DNA from 3 places in the Lederbergia graminis genome. Region 3 is predicted to be linked to each of the others. Evidence: predicted binding sites of a transcription regulator. Region 3 holds the regulator's gene; each other region holds the start of a gene.
The links. Region 3 encodes CtsR, which represses protease genes until heat stress. Its sites were predicted from a motif close to ATGGTCAATAAAGGTCAAACA; they were not measured.
Positions count from the first base shown of each region.

Region 1: a site for CtsR is predicted at 1,531-1,551, ahead of clpP (ATP-dependent Clp endopeptidase proteolytic subunit ClpP). Genes of this name have one in related genera too.
Region 2: a site for CtsR is predicted at 1,618-1,638, ahead of ACFPM4_RS04095 (ATP-dependent Clp protease ATP-binding subunit). Genes of this name have one in related genera too.

Region 1 is NZ_JBHSMC010000028.1:36,799-40,090, reverse strand. Features, by position in the region: gene ACFPM4_RS17985 (sugar-binding transcriptional regulator) at 1-521, opposite strand, end outside; gene ACFPM4_RS17980 (glutaredoxin family protein) at 638-883, opposite strand; tRNA gene ACFPM4_RS17975 (tRNA-Arg) at 1,348-1,419, opposite strand; gene clpP (ATP-dependent Clp endopeptidase proteolytic subunit ClpP) at 1,631-2,224, shown strand; gene ACFPM4_RS17965 (ABC transporter ATP-binding protein) at 2,305-3,292, opposite strand, start outside.
Region 2 is NZ_JBHSMC010000001.1:790,170-793,461, forward strand. Features, by position in the region: gene ACFPM4_RS04090 (YkvI family membrane protein) at 424-1,458, opposite strand; gene ACFPM4_RS04095 (ATP-dependent Clp protease ATP-binding subunit) at 1,655-3,292, shown strand, end outside.
Region 3 is NZ_JBHSMC010000019.1:905-4,196, reverse strand. Features, by position in the region: gene ACFPM4_RS14045 (protein arginine kinase) at 1-891, opposite strand, end outside; gene ACFPM4_RS14040 (UvrB/UvrC motif-containing protein) at 891-1,433, opposite strand; gene ACFPM4_RS14035 (CtsR family transcriptional regulator) at 1,528-1,989, opposite strand.

The sequences.
Region 1 (3,292 bases), on a different contig from region 3:
GGAACGAACAGCATTTTCCTACCTTCACCCATTTTCCTCGTTAGCATTTGTGCTGTACATGCCATTGTTGTACCACCAGTAACGGCAATTATATTTTCTTTCCCTAGACAACTGGCGAGCATGTCGGCACACGCTTTTCCAATTTCCTCTTTCACGAAATTGGTCTCGTCACTGTCTCCAGGTACAATAATTACCTTTTGGATACCGAGAATCTCAGTTAATTGTTCCTCGATTAAATTGATACCGGAAATTTCCCGCATCATTTCTTCGAGTTCAATTAGTAGTTTTTTACCTTTTGCTGTTACAATCATTCCGATGGTTTTAGCATCGATTAACTTCTGCGTTTTTAAAAATTCTGCTTCGCTTCTTAGAACTCGCTCTGTCATCCCTAGCATTTCTGCTAAGGTTCGGCGCCCGACAGGCTCTGTCATATTTATGGAGCGAAGGATTTGATAACGCTTCTGCATCTGCTTTAGCATATCAGGCACAAGGTAAGATTGCATCTTTATTAATTTGTGCATTTTATTGCTCCTTTAAAACTGTTGGTCGCTATGTGTCCCAGTAAGCCATATTATGTCCCATAGTCATAAAAAAATTTACCAACTGACATTTATTTTAGCACTAATGTCGATAATTATCAATTTATTCCTTTTTTAAATCTTTCTTCTATTGTAAATGGGTCAATGATGCCATATTGAATAAGCTCTCCATTCATTTCGACCACTGGGATCATTAAGCCATATTTTTCTGTCCATTCATCCTTTTCTTCAATGTTTCTTTCATCAATGGTTAATGCAGGATATTCTTTTTTCAATTCAAGTAAAACTAATTTCGCATCCTGACAAAGTGGACATTGATTTCGAGTATAGAAAGTTATTTCCATCTTAAAACACTCCTGAATATATTTGTATATTGATTGATTCTAATCTTGACTGTTGATTTCCGCTGTAGGGGCTCGAATCAGAACATGTGCTTGTCGCCGATTAGTAGGCGCCTAACACTTTTCTACGCCCGCGGAAAGCGATAAAAATGAATTACTTTATTGAAGAAAAATAAACATCTAGAGTATATAAAGCAATTAAAAAATCCGCTCCATATTGATTATAAATAATGCAAAGCTTATTGTCTTACATATTGCATCAATTAATTTCTTTTTGTCTTTTAAGCAAAAATACTTTCCATTTGATTTCAAGGAATTTTATAATCATTTAAAACAATGAGGATTAAGAAAACATACTTTTGAATAACATGTATTATTAAGGATAAAAAAAGAAGGACACTCATAAAGTGTTGATAAAATCAACCTTTACAAATGTCCTTTCATTATTTGATAATTAGATTTATATACGCCCTCGGAGGGAATCGAACCCCCATTACAAGAACCGGAATCTTGCGTGTTATCCGTTACACTACGAGGGCAAGATTTGGAACCGTACGATAAATGATTATATGCTAAAAAAATATCCTTGGCAAGTAGATAAAAGTTTAAAATTTGCGAATTTGGATATTATGTTTTATATAAATGCTACTCATTTGACCTTTACTGACCATTATTGTATGATGTATTTACATAAGTTTTATTAACATTTCATCCATAATAGGTCAATACCTAATAAAAGGAGGAGAAAGAATGAATTTAATTCCTACAGTTATTGAACAAACAAACCGCGGAGAACGTGCATATGACATTTATTCTCGTTTATTAAAGGATCGTATTATTATGCTTGGTAGTGCAATCGATGATAATGTTGCAAACTCCATCGTTGCCCAACTACTTTTCCTAGAAGCAGAAAATCCTGAAAAAGATATATCCATTTATATTAATAGCCCTGGTGGAAGTATCACTGCTGGAATGGCAATATATGATACAATGCAATTTATTAAACCTAATGTACAAACAATTTGTATCGGGATGGCTGCATCAATGGGAGCATTCCTACTAGCTGCTGGTACAGAAGGTAAACGTTTTGCACTTCCTAACAGTGAAGTAATGATTCACCAACCACTAGGAGGAGCTCAAGGTCAAGCAACAGAAATTGAAATTGCTGCAAAACGCATTCTTTTCTTACGCGAGAAATTAAATAAAATCCTTGCAGAACGTACTGGTCAACCATTAGAAGTAATCGAGCGCGATACAGATCGTGATAACTTTATGACTGCTGAAAAAGCACTCGAATACGGTTTAATTGACCACATTTTACACCGTAACGATATTAAAAAATAATATATAATCTAAGAAACAGGTGGAGAATATGATGTATATTCTCCACCTGTTTTTATTTAGACGATCGAACTCCATCTTTTCTAGTGTCCGATTTGTTGGAATTGGATATGATGCAGATTTGCAAAAATACCGCCTTTTTCAACTAGTTCCTCATATGTGCCATCTTCCGCAATTCCATCTTCTGTTACGACAATAACGCGATCGGCATCACGAATGGTTGCTAATCGGTGTGCAATAATTAATGTTGTCCGATTTTCTGCAAGCTCATTTAGTGCTTGTTGTATGATTTTCTCTGTTTCCGTATCGAGAGCCGAAGTTGCCTCATCCAAGATTAAGATTGGTGGGTTCTTTAAAAACATCCTTGCGATGGCTAATCTTTGTTTTTGACCACCTGAGAGTTTTAAACCACGTTCTCCTATTTGCGTTTCATATCCATCTGGGAGTGACGCAATAAAGTCTTGTAAGTGAGCTTTTCTAGCAGCCTCGTAAATTTCACTATCCGTAGCATCTAGTTTCCCATATGCAATATTTTCACGTATTGTTCCGGTAAATAAAAATACATCCTGCTGAACAATTCCTATTTGTGAACGTAGTGAATGTGTCGTCATATCACGAATGTCAATACCGTCAATCATAATTGCCCCTTTGTCCACATCATAGAAACGTGGGATTAAAGAACAAATGGTTGTTTTACCAGCTCCTGAAGGTCCAACGAAAGCAACTGTTTCTCCAGGACGAATGGCTAAGTCAATCCCCTGAAGGACTTCCTTATGTTCATCATACTTGAAGTGCACATCATCAAATATAATATTACCATGTAAGCTTTCTACTTCTACTGCATCAGGGCGGTTTTTAATTTCGGGCTCTTGATTGATTAAATCAAGAAATCTCTTAAACCCAGCCATTCCTTTCGGATAAAGCTCCAGTAGAGCACTAATTTTATCCACAGGCTTAATTAATACATTTACAAATAATATAAAACTAACAAATTCTCCATACGACAAATTGCGATTAAAACTAAACCATGCACCTACTACTAAAATGACAAGTGTTACAAGTCTAGTCATC
Region 2 (3,292 bases), on a different contig from region 3:
TCGTGTACATTCGCTACAATCAACTAAGTTGTTAACAACAATGAACTTTAACAGAGCCTTTTTTTTAAAAAAAATAAAATAAAAAAATGAAACTGAACGTAAATATCTCAGAACATTTGCTTGTCTCGGGCCACACGTTGCGGGTCAGGAAGGCGTTGCGAAGTACAAAGGACTTACTAGTGCAGGCGAAGCGACTGGACGTCGCTGTTTGAGCCTGCCCACAGGAAGATATGAAAATTAGCCTTCCTTTGAGTTCCAAACGCCTTTCGCTTTTCTAAGCCCGTGGAAAGCATCCGACTAGAGCGGAAAACAACTATACAATTTGTTTAATTTTCAAATGACTTTTTGACTTTAAAAAAGTATAGTGTTATTTATTGCTCTAATTTATCTATCTAATTAAGTTAACTTTATCCCTTCCACATTTCATTTTTTAACGGGCTTAAGCCATAGAAGTACTAGAAATATTAAACTTATATAACCAAAAGCCGGATATAACAAACTAAGCAATTTCCCATATTCTACTCTACTAATACCATATACAATCATGATAATTCCTAGATAAATAAATACACTCTTAACAGATATATATTTTTTTATTTGTTTTTCTAAACCATATAGATTGCCAATAAGGGATGTAAAAATTTCTCCATAGATTATGAATAAATAAACAACATAAATACTACTTATAGTGGACTTAACGATAACTGCCATCGGAATTTCAAATATCATTAGCTCAGGTAGTGACAATAATGTTACATGACTAGCAGCTAATATAACTGTTAGAAAAATCCCTCCTAGTATTCCACCACGCTTAACTATTTCTTTATCATTTACTTCCGTTGCGATAGGTACCAAAACAGCTTGTGCTAAAGTGAGATTAAATGCACTATAAGAAAAAGCAGACATAATTACTCTCCAACTAAATTGTTTATCGGATGTTAACCAAAAATTTTGTATAAAGTAATCATTTGTCAGAGTAACAATCAATAAAGTGATATTAAAAATAATTAGCATCGGTACAACAAATGTATTTACAGCAAAAATTCCTCTCACACCCATTGCCATAACTAATAATGCTAATGTAATAGTAATGATAGAACCGATTGATTTTGACAGATGTAATTGTTCCACAAATAATGCTTCTGCACCAGATAACATCACTGCACAAACACCAATTAGCATCAACATCGTAAAGATATTCATGATTTTAGCTAGTTTCTTTCCAAATAAATATTCATTGAATTCTTCATATGATTTTGCACGAATCTCTATTGAGATCGTCATAATCTTTGATCCTAGAAAGATAAATAAATAACCAACAAGTAATATACCTATAAATCCAGCGATTCCATACTGTGAAAAAAACTCAACAATTTCTTTTCCTGTAGCAAATCCCGCACCAATGACTGTTCCTACATAAACAGCAGCCACTTGAAAAGCGCCTGTCCATTTTTTCAAAGGTCTTCCCCTCTTCATTTTTATTCTCTTCTAACACCATATGTTTCATTTTAGAAAAATAACCAACTTTTTTTCTTGAAAGTCAAAAAAGGTCAGTGTATAATAAAATTACCAAAGGTCAAATTAAGTCAAACTTAATTGACTATCTTTTTTCACTAATTGGTCAAATATAGTCAAATACGGAGGATTGATATTTATGTTATGTAGTAAATGCAAACAGAATCATGCGAATATTCATCTCCACTTAAATATTAATGGTAAAAAGCAAACTCTACCTTTATGTTCAAGTTGTTATGCGATAGAAAAAAACAAAATAGGTTCTATTCCAAGTTCAAACTTTGGGTTCAGTGGATTTGACGATATATTTAATAAACTTGGATCCTCACCAATCAATAATACGACGCAAAAAAATGATAGCTCTACAAATAATGGCTTCTTAGACCAATTCGGAAAAAATCTGAACAACGCTGCAAAAGCTGGTCTCATTGATCCTGTAATTGGTCGAGATGAGGAAATAAAACGAGTAATCGAAATATTAAACCGTCGTAATAAAAATAACCCGGTGCTCATTGGAGAACCAGGAGTCGGAAAAACTGCGATTGCGGAAGGACTAGCATTAAAAATAATTGAAAAAGATGTCCCTGCAAAACTGTTGAACAAGCAAGTTTATATATTAGATGTAGCTTCATTAGTAGCAAACACTGGTATTCGAGGTCAGTTTGAAGAGAGAATGAAACAATTAATTTCAGAACTCCAGCAAAGAAAAAATGTCCTATTATTTATAGATGAAATACATCTTATTGTAGGTGCTGGATCTGCTGAAGGTTCAATGGATGCAGGAAATATACTAAAACCTGCTCTCGCAAGAGGAGAATTACAAGTAATTGGTGCAACAACATTAAAAGAATATAGACAAATTGAAAAAGATGCCGCACTTGAACGTCGATTCCAACCTGTTCAAGTAAATGAACCTTCTATTGAAAAAGCAATAGAAATACTAGAAGGACTAAAAGATAAATATGAAAACTTTCATCAAGTCACATATAGTAATGAAACAATACGTGCTTGTGTAGAGCTTTCCAATCGCTATATTCAAGATAGGTATTTGCCTGACAAAGCAATCGATTTAATGGATGAAGCTGGTTCAAAATTAAACCTTACTATTAAGACGCCTACTAAAGAAGAAGCACAACAACGTCTTTCGGAAATTGAAAAAGAAAAACAGAGTGCTTTGGCTGAAGAAAATTACGAATTAGCAGCTGAACTCCGTGATGAAGAGATGCAGTTAGAAAAAGAGTTAAGTGCTGATACAACAGACAAGATGATAGAAGTAACCATCGATCATATTCATGATATTATTGAATCAAAAACAGGTATTCCTGTAGGTAAACTTCAGTCGCAGGAACAGCAAAAAATGAAAAACCTAGAGGAAAATTTAGCGAAAAAGGTAATTGGACAAGAGGAAGCTGTCAAAAAAGTTGCAAAAGCAATTAGACGTAGTCGTGCAGGTCTAAAAGCTAAAAACAGACCAATTGGTAGTTTTCTCTTTGTAGGTCCAACTGGTGTTGGGAAAACAGAATTAACCAAAACCCTAGCTAGTGAATTATTTAGAACAGAAGATGCATTAATCCGACTTGATATGAGTGAATATATGGAAAAACATAGTGTATCGAAACTAATCGGGTCCCCTCCAGGTTATGTTGGACACGAAGAAGCAGGACAATTAACAGAAAGAGTAAGAAGAAATCCATATAGTATCATTCTTCTTGACGAAATAGAAAAGGCTCACCCAGATGTACAGCACATCTTTTTACAAATACTAGAAGATGGCCGT
Region 3 (3,292 bases):
TCTTACGTCAGATAAACATTCAGCAGCCTCTTTTGTTTCAATAATTCTACTGTTTGCTAATATCCCGTAAGAACGAAACACCCTATCTTCTAATTGTATGTTAGATGTTTTTACTAATGCTTCTCTAGCCGACCTTTCCTGTGCAATTATTTGTCTAACTACACTCATTAAGTCGCCAACGATATCTTCCTCTGACTTCCCTAGAGTGACTTGATTGGAAATCTGAAATATATTTCCAAGAGCTTCTGAACCTTCTCCATAAATCCCTCTTACAACAAGTCCTAATTGATTAATAGCTGGAATAATTCGGTTCATTTGTCTTGTCAAAATTAACCCAGGAAGATGGACCATTACGGAAGCGCGTAATCCAGTTCCAACATTTGTTGGACAACTAGTTAAGTATCCTAATTGTTCATCAAAAGCATAATCAATTTTCTCTTCTAATACATCATCAATGGCGTTCGCACGCTCTAATGCAGCCATTAATTGAAAACCTGGAAAGATACATTGAATCCTAATATGATCTTCCTCATTAACCATAATGCTAATATCTTCCTGTTCAGAGAGAACAACGCCACCATTTGAGGAATTCTCCGCTAATTGAGGACTAATTAAATGTTTCTCTACAAGCACCCTTTTTTCCAATGCTTTCATTTCATCGATTTCTAAAAGCTCCATATCCCCATAAGGATAAAAAGCACCTTGACGCGTCACTTCCTGTACTTTAAGAAGTATTTCCCTAGCTTCCTCATTGCTAAACAATATAGTAAATTTATGATTGCGTAAATTCCTTGCTAACCGAATTCTAGAGCTTAGAATAATATCAGAATCTGGTCCTTCTGCACTCATCCATGAGCTAACAGCTTTATGAAGAAACTTTTCTAGACTCATTACCTATTTCCCTCCTCATTTTTCAAATTATTTTCGAGGGATCGGATTTGATCTCGAACTTCTGCAGCTTTCTCAAATTCTTCATTTTCAACGAGCGTTCGTAATTCTTCCTTTAAGTTTTGTATCTCTTTCTTTATATGAATAGAGCCACCAATTCTTTTGGGAACTCTTCCTCCGTGCACCGTATTCCCACTTTGCACTCTTTGTAATATAGGTGAAATTTGCCGGCTAAACGCCTTATAACAATGCGGACAACCAAAACGGCCAACCTTGATAAATTGTTGGAACGTCATTTCACAAGCATCACATTGAGTGATTCCTTGAGTAAGTGGTTGTGATTTTGCTTGTTGTAAAGCCGGATCAAGGTTTAGAAAACCAGCTAACAAATCATTAAATGAAAAGCCAGAAGTTCCCGCTGCGAAAAATAACTCTCCTTTTTCTTTAGCGCATTTTTCGCAAAGCTGAATTACTGTCTTTTCCCCATTTACTATATTAGTAAAATGTAAAGTAGCCGGCCTTTCGTTACATTCCTGGCATATCATCTCTCTCACCTAACCTTCTTAAATTTATATTTGCTATATTTTACTGGATCTTCAGCGTAATGTGCTTCCCTACTCGCTACTCATCCATACAACGCTATTGATATTTAATGGATTGGAGCATAGCCTTCAACATTCGAGCTCGTAATTCATCCCTCATCGGAAGATCGATATATATAACGGAGCGATCCATAACAGTTAGCATTAACTTTGCTTCATTCTTAGTAATGACTTCTTCCTCTAATAAGCGAAAAACTACGTCTTGAGCATTTGTTTGTGAAATATTTCTTCCGATTAATGCTATTAATTGATCAATCAAATGTGCTTTATTATGTGTCTGCACTTTTGATATGCGAATGTATCCACCGCCACCACGTTTACTCTCTACCATATACCCTTTTTCAATCGTAAACCTAGTATTAATAACATAATTAATTTGTGATGGAACACATTGAAATTTATCTGCTATTTCACTTCTTTTAATCTCAATAATCTCACTATCACTTAACTCAAGCACCTTTTTCAAATAGCTCTCAATCACATCGGATATATTCCGCATTGAAAAAGCCTCCTATACGCATGATTGACTTTGACTATATTTGACTTAATTATACAAGAGAGAGCATCTAATTGGCAATTATCACACATAGTATTATTTTAACCACACCTACAAAATCAAAACCATATACGGAGAAATAAATGATGATAAAGTCGATATGTGAGTTTGATTTAATTTTTATTCTTAAATGAATGTTAGAAGAAAGGTAGACTTTTACTTCTGGAGGAACTTGTGGGGATCCTGATGGGAATCTGAGCTAGAAAATGATTGCTTTTGGGTGTGTTTTTATTGGAAAATTGCACTTCCTTTGATTATTAAAGAGTGTAACTGACTACTTTCTGGATCAGTGAATTATTGTAACTTGGAGAGCAAATAAGTAGAACCAGAATTTAGTGTTTGGGGATTCTGAAGGAATCTGATTACCTTCTGGAGGGGTTTTTTATCGTTTGGGAATCAGATAAGGATTCTTATTACCTTTTGAGAAGACTTTTTATCTTTTGGGAATCAGATGACGTGTCTGATTACCTTGTGGAGAGATTTCACTCTTTTGGATAATCAGAGGGAGGGTTTGATTCCCATTCTAAAGAAGTTTTTCATATTTAGGGAATCATACAGAGGGTTTGATTCCCTCCTGAAGGGTTTATTCTACCTTTTGGGAATCATAGCACCCTTTTGATTCCTTTCTTAAGTTATTTTTTTCTTTTTGGGAATCATAAAGCGGTTTTGATTCCCTTCCTGAAGGGATCCTTATCCTTTTGGGAATCATACAATGACTTTGATTCCCTTCTTGAAGGGATCACCTTCTTATCGGGAATCAAACATAATTTCTCTCTACTGAATAGTGATTGTAATTAATCATTTCCTAATTATTGTATCTGTTCTACTTAAATAGATCCAAATTTTCATTTTCCAATTTATTTGGGGTTTATTCAACTACAATAGTTACCTCTTTTGCTTTTTTTCTTACTATTGGTTACTATTCCGTCGTAATAGAGACCTTTTCTCCTTTTTTACTTGTTTTTGTTCACTATTCAGGCATAATAGTGACCTCTTTTGCTGTTTTTTTAGTTCTTGGGCACTATTCGACCTCAATAGTGACTTCTTCCATTCTTTTTCTTTTTTTTGGGCACTATTCCCTCAAAATAGATACCTTAATTCGATACATCCATTAATTTGGGCTTTATTGTATGACTGATTTTCTTCATTCCATTTTACCAAACACAAAAAAAGCCACCTTCCTCAGAAGATGACTTTCGTTTGCCTGGCAACGTCCTACTCTCACAAGGGTGAACCCTCACTACCA